DNA from 2 places in the Marinobacter sp. UBA2688 genome. Region 2 is predicted to be linked to the other one. Evidence: predicted binding sites of a transcription regulator. Region 2 holds the regulator's gene; the other holds the start of a gene.
The links. The regulator LexA, encoded in region 2, represses DNA repair genes until DNA is damaged. The targets are predictions, from matches to a motif close to CTGTNTNNNNANACAG.

Region 1: a site for LexA is predicted at 2,289-2,304, ahead of imuA (translesion DNA synthesis-associated protein ImuA). Genes of this name have one in related genera too.

Annotation. Positions count from the first base shown of each region.
Region 1 is NZ_DELU01000010.1:423,269-429,924, reverse strand. Features, by position in the region: gene B3M52_RS06735 (error-prone DNA polymerase) at 1-155, opposite strand, end outside; gene B3M52_RS06730 (Y-family DNA polymerase) at 155-1,573, opposite strand; gene imuA (translesion DNA synthesis-associated protein ImuA) at 1,582-2,271, opposite strand; gene B3M52_RS06720 (4a-hydroxytetrahydrobiopterin dehydratase) at 2,399-2,746, shown strand; gene B3M52_RS06715 (YrhK family protein) at 2,778-3,053, shown strand; gene B3M52_RS06710 (hypothetical protein) at 3,567-4,091, shown strand; gene B3M52_RS06705 (hypothetical protein) at 4,364-5,245, shown strand; gene B3M52_RS06700 (GNAT family N-acetyltransferase) at 5,311-5,766, shown strand; gene B3M52_RS06695 (hypothetical protein) at 5,833-6,141, shown strand; gene B3M52_RS06690 (hypothetical protein) at 6,243-6,530, shown strand; gene B3M52_RS06685 (hypothetical protein) at 6,656-6,656, shown strand, end outside.
Region 2 is NZ_DELU01000021.1:16,793-23,448, forward strand. Features, by position in the region: gene B3M52_RS09490 (translocation/assembly module TamB domain-containing protein) at 1-162, shown strand, start outside; gene B3M52_RS09495 (SIMPL domain-containing protein) at 172-858, opposite strand; gene B3M52_RS09500 (hypothetical protein) at 841-1,071, shown strand; gene B3M52_RS09505 (gamma-glutamyl-gamma-aminobutyrate hydrolase family protein) at 1,056-1,823, opposite strand; gene B3M52_RS09510 (amidoligase family protein) at 1,816-2,811, opposite strand; gene lexA (transcriptional repressor LexA) at 2,989-3,597, shown strand; gene B3M52_RS09520 (cell division inhibitor SulA) at 3,763-4,173, shown strand; gene B3M52_RS09525 (hypothetical protein) at 4,177-4,437, opposite strand; gene B3M52_RS09530 (DUF6586 family protein) at 4,489-4,965, opposite strand; gene B3M52_RS09535 (DUF1329 domain-containing protein) at 5,226-6,584, shown strand; gene B3M52_RS09540 (hypothetical protein) at 6,651-6,656, shown strand, end outside.

The DNA.
Region 1 (6,656 bases), on a different contig from region 2:
CGAGGAATGCCAGCCACTGAGCAGGCATCTGTGATGGCCAGTGCAGAGTAGCCCAGCTCCAGTGCTTGCTCGGCCAGTTCATGGGGATGTGAGGCCCCGGTCAGGAAGGTGAAATTGCTGAAGCAGAAGAGTTCGGCATAGCTGAAGTTGTCCATCAGCCAAACCAGCCATGCACAAACCAGCCATCCCGCACATCCCGGAACACCCAGGCAAGCTGGCCGGTGGACAGCTCGGCAATGTAATAATCCCGGTGAACCCGCTGGCCATCCCACCAACCTCCACTGATCCGTTCCGGGCCCGAAAACCACATGGTCGGAGCTTCGGCCAGCGGTTGTGGCCCTTTGAGTAACCATAAAGGACGACGGGGTAACTGGTCGGGAGAAGGAAGGCGGCTATGATTTTTCCGCTGCACTTCGGAGGCCGACCAGGCCCGTTCGGGCCGGTGATCCGCCTGCGGCGATAACTGCCGTAATGAATGTCCGCCAAGCCGTGCCTGCAGACGGCTGATCAGGGTGTGCCAGGCTTCGTTCAGATCCTGCGTTTCACCCAGAAGATCCTGGCCAGGGGCCACTTCCCGCCCCAGGAAGCGTTTAACGGACAGCACTAATGAGATCACCGGAGCCCTTAACGGGTGCTGCTCAAACCGTAGGCGGATAAGATTCAGAAATGCTTCGGCCCGATGCTCGGGGCCGGAGGTGCGAACCCGAATGCGGGTAGGCTCCTCATGCCGGTGCTGCAGGACCAGCAGCAGGCTGTCGGTATCCTGCTGTCGCCAGCACAGGTCTTCCTCGAGTTCTGACAGAATGCGCTGCAGGGGGAACAGCAGGCCCTGGGACTGCTCAATCTCCTGCACAAAATCCGCCTGCTGGCGAAAGGTGTGGGGCGGTTGCCAGGGTGTTTGTGGGTCCGCGCGGTTACCCTGGATCTTCTGCACATACGCGAGGGTTTCCGGCGACAGACGGCGGGCCAGTTCACTGGCAGGCAGTGCGAAGACCTCATCCAGGGTGTTCAGGCCGAGCCGTTGCAGACGGGTACAGGTTTTGTCATCGAACTCTGCCGTCAGCAGGGGCATCTGCCCCAGTGTACGCAGGATATGGCCTTTGTCCGCCGTGCACTCGCCCTTGCCGGCCCGGGCAATCAGCCGGGCGGCCAGTGGTGTGTGGCCGATGGCTGTCCAGGCGTTAAGCTGGCGTTCCTCCAGCCCCTGTTCCACCGTTTGCCAGACGGCTGCCAGCCCACCGTAAAGCCGCTGCAGGCTGCCCACTTCCGCCAACAGGCCATTCGGGGGTACCAATATGATATGAGCCGCGTACCGGTATAGCCAGCGCGCCTGGTCTTCCAGTATCCGGGCTTCCTGTTGGTGGTCCGCCCTGAGCATACGCAGCTCCGGAACCAGGCTGATAGCGGTTTTCAGGCGCATGCCAGCGCGTACTCCCTGGGCATAAGCTTCCGGGCAGGCCTGGATAATCTTCTGGCCGGAGCCTTCCACAACAGCCAGCGCCCCCTGGTTTTCGCGGGAGCGGCGAATATGGTCTAGCAACAGGTGAGGAAAATGCAGGTACAGCCAGAGCATGATACGCCTTACCCGGTCTTGCCGGCCCAGGGGCCCTGGACCACCCGGGGGGCTTCCCGGAAGGCCAGATCCGCCCGGTGAGCCATGGCTACGGAGCAACATTGGCCGGGCCAACTGCCGCGACGTTTCAGAACATTGACCTTGAGCGCCTGTTGACTTCCTGCTGTCAGATCCAGGCGTAGCGCCGCCGGGGAGTTTTGTTCGGCATGACGCCGTTCGCGGAACAGCACGCACACATTGCTGCCGGCCTCCGCGGCCAGTTGCAAGCGCCGTATGTCACGGGCGGCCAGTTTTCCGGGCCAGGCCATCACCAGGCCGGTGACCGGTGAACGCAGGCAGTTTTCCAGTGTCCACAGGAAGTCGCCATCGTCTTCGGTGTTGATCAGTATGACCTGATCCAGATTGACCCCTTCGCGGGCCAGGGCAGGGGCGTAGGGTGTATGGGGAGGGTTCAGCCAGAAGACGGTCTTACCTGCCTGAGAAAGCCGTTGCATCAGGGGTAGCAGCAGGTGCAGCTCACCAATGCCGGGCTCATCCAGCAGGCACTCACTCAACGCCCCACGGGGCCAGCCAACACCGCCGAGCTGGTTGTCCAGCACCTGGTAACCGGTTGGCTCCGTTGGCCGACCAGTGCGGGTATGGTGCTGACCCTGCCACACACGGTCGTCCTGCATCAGCGTATTCAGAATCTCGCTCATGGAAAGTTCTCTATATACTGTTTAAATATACAGTATTCTGAAAAAGACAGGATTTCAAGCAGTGGGTTGATAATGTGGCGGAACGAACCCACGCTTAGTAGTACAGCCATCAACCATGGAGGTTGAAATGAGTGAACTGACGAAACAAAGCTGTGAAGCCTGCAGCGCAGATGCTCCCACAGTCACTGCCGATCAGAAGCAAGCCCTGGGTAAAGATGTACCCGACTGGCAGGAGATTGAGCTGGACGGGGAGGAACAGTTACAGCGAGTGTTCAAGCTCAAGAATTTCGCCCAGGCCCAGGCATTTACCAACAAGGTGGGTGACCTGGCCGAAGAGGAAGGGCACCACCCCGCCATCCTTCTGGAATATGGCAAGGTCACCGTACGCTGGTGGACCCACAAGATAGGCGGCCTGCACAAAAACGATTACATCATGGCGGCGCGCACCGACGCAGCCTACAAAGACATGCAATAATTCACCAAACCCACCGGAAACAGGATGTGTAATGGCTGAAGACCGTACAGATAACCCACTAACCTTTCGGTTAGGCCATGAAGAACTGGTTATACGGCGCCGTTACGAAGTGCTCAGCATCATCAATGATTTCCTGATCGCCATCTGGTTTCTGGTGGGCAGCATCCTGTTTTTGTTTCCCGAACACGAGAAGGCGGCCATTTGGCTGTTCATTATTGGCAGTTTCCAATTCCTGATTCGCCCCACCATTCGCCTGATCGGGCATATCCACGTACAGCGCATTCCGGAAAGCCGCTGGGAAAGTTAGAAGGTGTCGTCTATCGGGCTGCGAACTCCAAAGCCTCTTTTGCGAACCATGTGTGTAATAGAAATTGCTCCACCTCTTTTGCCAAACCAGTGTGCGCAGCTGATTCATGAAGCGGGTAGGGTTGTCTGGCAACTTTGGTGGGACATCCAAAATCATAGGCTCAGCCTCCATGCTGTTTATTTGTACAGTATCTTAGGCCTGATTTTGGGTTATTTCACGGTGAAAAGCGGAGATATACGACAATTGTCGCAAAACTTCGTATATTTCGCGCCAATGAGCTGACAACTCTATGAAAGATATGGAATAGTCGTTGAGGATCTATTTTAGATAAGCGAACAGGTGTACTGGGTGAAATATGGCCATTGACGCTTATTTTCAGACTGGTCAGTTGTTGAATGTTTTAATTTATTGAAACTAAAAGAAAATTATGGTCAATGACACCTAGGGTGCATGGAAATAGGCGCGTTTTGGGTAAATGTCATTTGTCGTTGAATTAGCTGTTAGGAATAGACGATGATTGAAGAGCCTGACTGGAAAAAGGGAAGTATTCACTCGGCTGTGCCGGTAGAGGTCAGAGCGCTCATTGGTTCGATCGTAATCTTTCAGGGTTCAATCGAGTTCGAACTAAGGGGTTGCATCTCTGACCTCCTGAAGATTGATAAAGATACTGTGCTGATCCTGACCTCAGAACAATCATACAAGCAATTGATGTCACTTCTATCATCTTTGATGATTAAAGAGCTGGGTACTCAGAATCAGCTTTACAAAGAATTTGCGTTTGCCGCTGGCAAGTTGGATGAGTTTGAGGCATTTAGAAACAAGGTTGCTCATTCTCATTGGTCGCATAGTCTGGAAGATATGTCGTTACAAGAGCGAGCTGCTAGGCACAAATCAACCTCAAAACGGAAGCAGGGCTTGAAGGTTTCTGTTGAGGAAATAGGCGCGGATCAGCTAACTCTCGAATGGCGGAAAGCATTTTTCTATCTAGGGGAGTTATTTAGCCGTGTAAGAAAAGTTGCTGCTGGCCATAGTTCCTAACAAGCGCAGGCACGGCGACGCCCACTACATTGCGCCTGCGCGCATGCTGCAAGCGTTATGTGGGCCACGGTTTGCAGCTTCCAATAAAGGAAAAGTATGAGTAAGAAGCCATTTCAGCGTATTACATTTGTTCAGCTTTCTGATAAAGGCAAGTCTGACGCAATGCGCTGCGATCGATCGGATCTCGATGTTGGCGATTATGTTGAGGCTGAATGCTAAAGCGGCGACTAATATTCGGCGCTATGCAGCGCTGAGGCATGCAGAGGTTATTTATGAGCTATATAATTGCATTTGTCTCTTTTTCAGATTCAGCCAAGGAGTATCCAGTTCAATGTTTTCGCACTGACTTGAAGACTGGTGACGAAGTTCTCGTGCGCAAAACAGATAATCAAATGATAGCAGCGAAAGTTTCACTTTTAAAATATTTAAACTGGGAATGTAGTGCGACGATAGAGTGCCGAAAAGATGAATGCAGCCTAGATAATAGTGGAAATTTTGTTTTGCCCAAAGGCTTTCCCCTGAGTTATGGGCTAGCTAGTCCTGAAGTTTTCATTAAAGCATTAAAAGCTGCAGGGTGGGTGCCATTAAAATCAAGGCAGCGGATGTACAAGGCTGTTCTTGCAAATACAAACTCAACCGACATTTCCTATATCTTCGTAAGAAAAAACGGCGTAGATATACAGATTCTTCCTAGGACAGACAGCAACACGATAAAGCCATTTGGCTGGTACGAAGGCTCCTTAACTGAAGGAAAGGTTGTCCGACATGCGTTAGCCCATACGTCTTTTAACCTGTATGAGGGAATCCTTCGTTTTTCAAAGAGTTTCCTCAGTGACGAGAAAGACTTAGAGCGTTATTTCGTTCCTCAGGGGGCTAAAGACAAAAGAACAAAAGAGCTAAAGAAGTTAGGGGCTAGAGAGAAAGCGAGTGTTCAGTATGTTGAGTATGAAGATATCGATGGCTGGACCATTCACAAAGAAATAGAGGTCGGTGATCCTCATGGGAGGTTAGAATATCTGAAGGAACGATTGGCTAAAGGTTCCATAAAGAATTTGAAAGTAAAGTTTGGAGATAAAGTGCCTCGGGATCACTTTATGGGAAACTCAGATGCGTATTGGTATGGTCCAGCCGAAGCAATATCCGGAGACTTTTAAGCTGAATTTTTAAACCACATAACCAGTGCATCAACATGGCCGGCGTTAGTATTTTTAGGAAGTGTATGATTCATCCTTATAAAAGAGAATATAAAGCACGTTGTTTTGAGATTTTTAATGAGCTTGATGGCTGGTTTGGTAGTGAAGAAATTAATTCCGACTATGCTAACCAACTAAGTGAAGATGGGGCGTTCGTCGAAATCGTAGATGGTCGAATTGAAGGAGTTATTTCAATTGATTGGCACTTCGAATCTACAGCAGAAATTTATTCAATGGCAATAAGCTTAAAGAATCATCGTAAAGGCTTGGGAAGGAAGCTGATGCTTTCTGCTGAAAATCTTGCAAAAGAGAAAGGCTTTGACTTCCTTCATGTCAAAACTTTGGGTGATGAAGTGCCGCACCCAGGATATAAGAAAACTAGGGCATTTTACGAAAATTATGGTTTTAAAAGATTATTCCAGACTAAAGACCTTTGGGACGGATTACCGACTATGCTTTACGTAAAATCAATAGAATACTAACAATAATAAGCACGGCGACTCGTAAACTCGCGCGTGCTATAGGCGTTATGAATCTGGAGAATAACTATGGATGTGAGGGAGCGTCGGCAGAATCCACCAATGCAAATGATGGTGGACAGCACAAAAGGTAAAAATCCAGTTCCCACGGTATTGTTTTTTACATTCAAGATTTTAGGCTTAGTAATTCCCATGCTCCCTATTTATCTTGGTTACAAGCTATTCCTTCTGGGGGTCACTGGAGAAGCGAGCATCGTCGTAGATGCAACAACTATCAAGGGGCAGTTGCTCAATGCGGCACCAGGCTTATTCTTCGCCGTTGGTGGAATAGTTGCTTTGATCGTTGCCATCGTCAAAGGGGTCAAGTACCAAGGATGATCATAACAAGGCCAGGCACGGCGACGTCTACTACATTGCGGCTTCGCCTCCATTCCGCAGCCGCGCATGCTGGCTGGCGTTATAACTATAGGGGAGAGGCAATGAAGTTCACGAAGAGTAGTTGGCTTTTGGTTGGAGCTACAATCCTTGTCTCCTTCCCGGTTCTGTCGGATATGTTCGTGCCGAGTCCGTCTTGCTATCAACCGAGCAAACCTTACCAGTTCAATTCTCAATGGGAACTGGACAATTTCAATCAGGAAGTTCAGGACTACAAAGCGTGTATCTCTGACTTCGTTGAAGAACAAAATGAGGCGGCTAGGAATCACCAACAAGCTGCGAGCGATGCAATCGATGACTGGAATCGTTTCGTCGATTACGAGCTGAATTGAAAGAGGTTATAACAAGGCCAGGCACGGCGACGCCTACTACATTGCGGCTTCGCCTCATTCCGTAGCCGCGCTGCTGGCTGGCGTTATATAAAAGAAACCCACGTTATCAGAGGAGCGAAGAATAGG
Region 2 (6,656 bases):
AGTGGTTACCTGACGGATGAACTCAGCATCCGCTACGGTGTCGGCATCTTCCAGCCCATCACCACGGTGGCGCTACGTTACGATATCGGACGTTACTTCTATCTGGAGGCTGCCAGTGGCCTGGCAGCCTCCCTGGATATATTCTATACGCGGGACTTCTGAGCGGGTGATTTACTCTAGTTCAAAAGTCGCGCTAACCCGGGCCTCAAGTTCACGGGAACCGACCGCTGAGACAGCGTCCGAGGCGCCTCGCATTTCCGCCATCATTGGCATCGGGGGTTGATGGCCACCATCGACGTTAATGGTCATCACCTCTCCGCACTGTTTGTCCAGTTCCCGGGCAACAAATTCGCAGCGTGATTTCGCATCTGCAATGGCGCCCGCCAGGGCCTGTTTACGTAAACCGACTTCATCGGAATGAAAAAACTGATGGGGACCGACGTTGTAGTCCATACCCAGTGATTGCGCCTGTGCAAGAATCGGGTTGAGCAGAGAGAGGTCATCGATGGTGAAGCTGACCGTTTGTGAAGCCACGGCCACTCGTCGGGGCTCCTCGTGACGCTCTGGTGATGGAATCGAACGGCTGTAAAGGTTCAACGAGGCGTCGCTGTAGGATTTGAGCCGGTCGCGGAAGTCCTCGATGCTCTCCCGCCACTTCTCCATCTGCTCGTTGACTTCCTCAGTGGCCGTCTCGGGAAGCTTGTGCTCGGCGCGGGCGGTGAACTGCAGCCGTGCGCTGTCTGGCGTATACTTGACTGAGGCTTGACCGCTCAGGCTGACTTCTGCTGCTGATGCGCCCAGGGGAAACAGAATCAGGGCCGTGGAGGCCAGCAGGTATCGATGGACGTTGTGGAACATAGTTGGATCTCCATGTTATTGCACGAGAATCAGGTCAGGTTGACGCCCCGGGAGCGTGATATCCTGTTCAGGCTGACCGGGAGCGACCCCCATTATGTGACCACCCGCGAGCAACTGAAAGAGTGGGCGGCCCGTTATTTGACGGCTCTGCCCGACGACGCTCGGGAAATTCGTGAAATTAAGGCCGTGTTGCAGCGTTATCTGCCATTTTGAGCGGTATTCTCATCATCTTCTCCGGCGGCTTCGACAGGTTCATCCAGCCGAATCAGCTTCCTGTCTTCCGCAGCCTGCACGAAATGGCTGAAAATCCGCCGGTGGCCGCCATGATAAAGCAGGTACTCCGGGTGCCACTGGATGCCCATTAGCCATTGCCCACGTGTATTTTCTATCGCTTGCACAAACGAGTCGTTGTCCACGGCGACAACGCGGAGATGTGTGCCCAGTTTTTTGATGCTCTGGCTGTGGATGCGGTTCGCGCCAATCACCGGGCTGCGCATCACCTCTCCCAGGCGGCTGTCACTGACGACCCGAACAGTCTGTAGCGGTAACAGTAACGGCCGGTGGCGGGTGTTCACCCGCAGAGGTGTCACGTTCTGGCACAAAGATCCGCCGCGGAAAATATTGATAAACTGGGCGCCGCGGCAGATACCCAGTACCGGGATGTTCAATTCTTCTGCACGGGACAGCAGACGAACATCGGTTTCGTCGCGGCGCACGTCATACCGGGCGGTTACCTGAGGAGTCTGGCCGTACCGCGAAGGGTGCACGTGGGTACCACCGGAGAGCACAAGGCCGTCGAGCAACGAGACGTCCACCTTCGAACCCGGGCGGATAAAATGGGTTCGCGCACCGTGGAGGCGCAGCGCGAAGGTGATCAGCCGGTGGGCGAGGCTGCGGCGTGCCGGGCCGCTGATGCCAATCGTAAGGCCCGGATGTTCAGGCTTATCTACCGGGCTTTCAGACATAGTTCCCGGACCGAAGCCACTGGTCAGACGTGTCTAACCAGCTGTGGGTCAGGTTATGGAGGCTCAGTTTGCGACTGTTGCGAAACTCCGTAACCAGTTTCGATAAGTCATCAGCGTTGGCCACCAGTTGTTCCAGCACAATCCAGTCATTCCAAACCGTGGAAAAATGCCAGTCAGGGTTATCAATGTCGCAGTCGGGTAGCCGGTAATGCAGCGTTGGCCGGCTTTTGATGCGCTCATCCTCCACATATTCTGCGAGCAAATCGCTGTTCAGGTGTGCGAACAGCGGGAGCAGGTCCAGGGCCTTGTTGCGGGTTGGATTGTAATGCAGGTAGTCCCGCATTAATTGCTCCATGTCCGGCGCATAATCCTCTGAAATCAGAAGGTCAATGTAGGTGCTGCTCCAGGGCTCAATGTAGCTGGTCAGCTTACGGCTGAAATCGATCTGGTGGCGTGCCTTCAGCCACTCGTAGAGCGCAGCGAAGGCCCGCAGGTAGCGCACCAGCGTTGTGGCTCTGAGGTCCGGTAGCTCCGGGTTCAATTGCAAACCAAAGGCATAATAGAGCGCCTCCCGGCTGCCGAGTGCGCCTGCTCTTCGCAGCTCATCGCAAAGTGTCTCTATGCGTTCCAGCTTACTGAAAGCCAGCGGAGGGCTGACGATCTCCAGGGGCACGATTTTCTCGGCGGCTGCGTCGATCACGCTCATGGCCTGGCCGCCAAGTTCCCTGACGGACTCGGGAAGACGCTCGTCGGCCAGATCAAGGTCCTTTATCGGGTCCGAATCCAGTTCGATGGTAAAGTCACCGAGTTCCGTTTCAACCTCGGACACATAGCGCGCAACAGACTTTCCGGTACCTCCCAGCAGTTTTGCGGACAGCGAGACGAGATCTTCGTAACCGAGGCCGGACAACTCAATTTCAACGCCAACTCTGCGTTCCTTGCCATCATCCGTCTTGAGGATGTCCGGTAACCTACATCTGTTGCTCATTCAGGCGACTCCCTATTTTGGTTGTGATTACCTTAACACAGTCATACGTCAGGGCGCGGTGGACGGCCACCCAGTGCGGCTCAAGGAAAAATTGCGTTTACAGGGTTTACACTGGATAAAACACTGTATATAGTCAAATAACTGTATATAAAAACAGGGCTAACCGGGGCAACCTAAATGAAGCTGACAGCTAGGCAGACACAGGTACTGGATATTATTCGTCGCTACCTTGACGAGACCGGGTATCCGCCGACCCGTGCAGAAATCGCGGCGGAACTTGGGTTTCGTTCCGCCAATGCCGCAGAAGAACATCTGCGGGCACTGGCCCGAAAAGGCGCCATCGAGATGGTGCCGGGAGCCAGCCGGGGAATACGTCTTCCCGATGTAGAGGCTGACCTTGGTTTGCCAGTGATCGGTCAGGTGGCGGCCGGTAGCCCCATATTGGCCCAGGAGCATATCGAAGACCATTGCACCCTGCAGCCTGAATTTTTCTCGCCCTCGGCGGATTATTTGCTCAGGGTACGCGGCATGAGCATGAAGGACATTGGCATCCTTGACGGCGACCTGTTGGCGGTGCACCGCACCCACGATGTGCACAACGGACAAGTGGTTGTGGCGAGGGTAGGTGAGGAAGTCACGGTCAAACGGTTCCGTAAGGAAGGCTCGAAAGTGTACTTGATCGCCGAGAACGAGGAATTCGAACCCATAGAAGTGGATCTGACAGAACAGGAACTCTTCATTGAGGGGCTCGGCGTCGGGGTCATACGGCGCTCGGACCTTCACTGACACCCCCAGGGTGTCCGGACATATCCGGCTGTGTTTCGTTGAGTGTTGAACACCGCGGGCGCGGCTTAACGGCAGGTGAGGCTTATCATGGAACAACTCAGCTTTAATCAGAATCTGGCTTATGCTCACGGAGGCGGCAGGTTTGTCGGTTCAGAGGTTGCCGGTATGAGCGACCATGATACCGTCAGGGCGCCTGCTGTCAGGAGTCGCCCAGCCAAACCGGCAGGCAATGTGACCGAAATCATTTTGCCCGAAGGGCAGGTTGAGAACTTCCAGCTATTGCTACCGATGCTTACGCAGTTGAATCAGGAGAAGCGTTGGTTAGCCTGGATTGATCCGCCCCAAAGCCTTGTCAGTAAGTGGCAGACCATGCGTGGCATCGTTGCAGGCGAACTGTTGGTGTTGAGGTCTACTCCTGACTACCCAGCCGGGGAGCTTGCCGAGCGAGCACTGAGCGCAGGCACCTGTCACGCTGTGGTCATGTGGACCCACAAGCTCGGGCGCGAAGCGCTCGCGTCACTGGAGCAGGCTTCGGCTCGGGGTAACAGTCATGGTGTGGTGCTGCGCCAGCGCTGATCGTCAATGAAGTGTGTAGGAGGGCCGGATGTCCTGAGTGTCCGGCTCTTCGTCTTCCCAGTCGATATCATGGGCAACGTTACCGACGGCCTCAATACCGGCTGCAATCATGGCCTTGGCCACGTTCATGTCCCGGTCTTCCATCATCTCCCTGGCTTCCGTCGAAAATGATATCTGGACCAGTGGTGCACTGTCGTCGTCGATGCGGCGAAGCGCATAGTCTCCGTTGCTCAGTTGTACAATCTCGAAAAACGATGGTGACATTAAGTTAGCCTTTCAGTTCATTCCTGTTGGGTCCGGCAACGCCGTGGTTCATTACCATTCGCTGTGCCGATCCTCGAGGATATCGATAAAGTGTTTCATCGCGCCCAGAGTGGTTTCCAGAGCCTGCTTTGAGCGATCCGGGCCGGTGTTAGCTGCAACCGCAATCACGTTTTCATTGCTGACCGTTTTTCGGGTCACCGGGGGATTGCCCTGATGACGCTCAAGCTGCTCGAGATGACTCCACCAACTCCGCCCGTCACTGGCCAGCTGCTCCAGTTCTGTCATTTCCGGGCTGTGGGTTCCGATCAGCTCATCCAGTGCCTCAAGGTCATCAGGCTGGCTATGTTTGTGCTGATACACCCTGGCGATCATTACCAGCGTCAGTTTTCGAGCCCTCAGCCCTAGCTCTATGCTGCCTTGCAGCAGGGCTTCTTTCGTTGGAACGGTGTCGCTGTGCTCCAGCTGCCCCAACAGGTTGCGAGCCAGGAATATTTTCTGGGAAACCAATGAATGCCACTGCGAAGCCATGGTAGTACCTGAGAGCGGTTCACTGCTGTGCGATGAATTAATCGCCAACTATAACATTTTTCATTGTGAATTTCTCCTCCCACCGTTGGTTTGGTGGTTTTGACAAGAAACTACAAAGATTCACTTGAAACGGTCGTTTGAATTTGGCAAAAAGGCGCCCCGATTGAATAACATTTGATCGCCTGTTGTTGTTTCCGGCGTAGGCATGCCAAACCGCGAATGACACATGGGTTGATCGGTTACCTTGGAGGTAGAAGGGAATGCGGAACCAATGGGTCACGGGTTTTACAGTGGCATTGTTTGGGTTGTCAGGCGTTGCGTTGGCAAAGGTCAGTGAATCCGAAGCTCAGCGGCTGGCTAGCGAGCTGACTCCAGTTGGAGCTGAGCGGCAGGGCAATGCCTCTGGCAGCATTCCGGCGTGGACAGGTGGGCTAACCAAGCCGCCCGCTAGTTGGAAACCGGGGCAGGTGGAAACCAACCCGTTTCCCGAGGATGAGCCTCTGTTTGTTATTACCGGCGCGAATGTGGATCTATATCGCGACAAGCTGACCGACGGACACATCCGTATGCTTGAGCAATATGGCCCGGAATTTGTGATGCCGGTGTACCAGACCCGTCGTACCGCGGCCTTCCCGGAAGATGTGTACGAAAAGTCCCGGGAGAATGCCCGCAGCGCGGAACTTCTGGCGAACGGAAACGGTGTGCGTGACACCATCATGACCAGCCCCTTCCCGATTCCAAAGAATGGCCTGGAGGTGATCTGGAACCACATCCTGCGTTATCGCGGAGAGGAACTGTCGTTCCGTAGCGCTTCAGCGACGCCCCAGGTGAACGGTTCCTACAACCAGGTTGTTAACCAGTACGACTATTACTTTGCCTACAGCCGCCGCGGCGCGAACCTCGCCGATATCGATAACAAGATTTTTTACCTGAAAACCGACACCATCGCGCCATCCAGTCTCGCGGGCACCATCACTCTGGTTCATGAAACCCTGGATCAGATTCGCTCACCCCGGCTCGCGTGGCGATACGATGCCGGCTCAAGGCGGCTGCGCCGGTCACCGAACCTGGCCTATGAAACCGATCTGCCGAACTCTTCATCCCTCCGCTCGGTTGATCAGAAAGACATGTACAATGGCGCCCCTAACCAGTACGACTGGGAGCTGAAAGGCAAGCGTGAGATCTTCGTGCCCTACAATGCCTACAAGCTTCACGACGCGGATGTCCAGCCGGACGATGTCATTCGGCCACAGCACATCAACCAGGAGTTGGCCCGATACGAGCTACATCGGGTATGGGTTGTCGAAGCGAAACTGCGGACCGGTATCAGTCATATCTATTCCCGCAGGGTGTTCTACGTCGACGAAGATAGCTGGCAGATTCTTGCCACGGAGGAGTACGACAGCAATGATGAACTCTGGCGGGTGTCCGAAGCTCACAACATCAGCTACTACAGTGAGCCGGTATTCTGGACTACCATGGAGATGACTTACGATCTGAACGCCCAGCGGTATTACATCGATGGTCTGGATAACGGCTTCCCCGCCTATGATTTCGAGCCAGGCTTCCGTGGTAATCAGTTTTCTGCCTCGGCAGCCCGGAGAGCAGCCCGCCGCTGATGACTGGCAGCCCCGGGCCGGTTGAGGCACGGGGCGCTACCGGACCGTTTTCAAGGAGATGCAATTATGTCG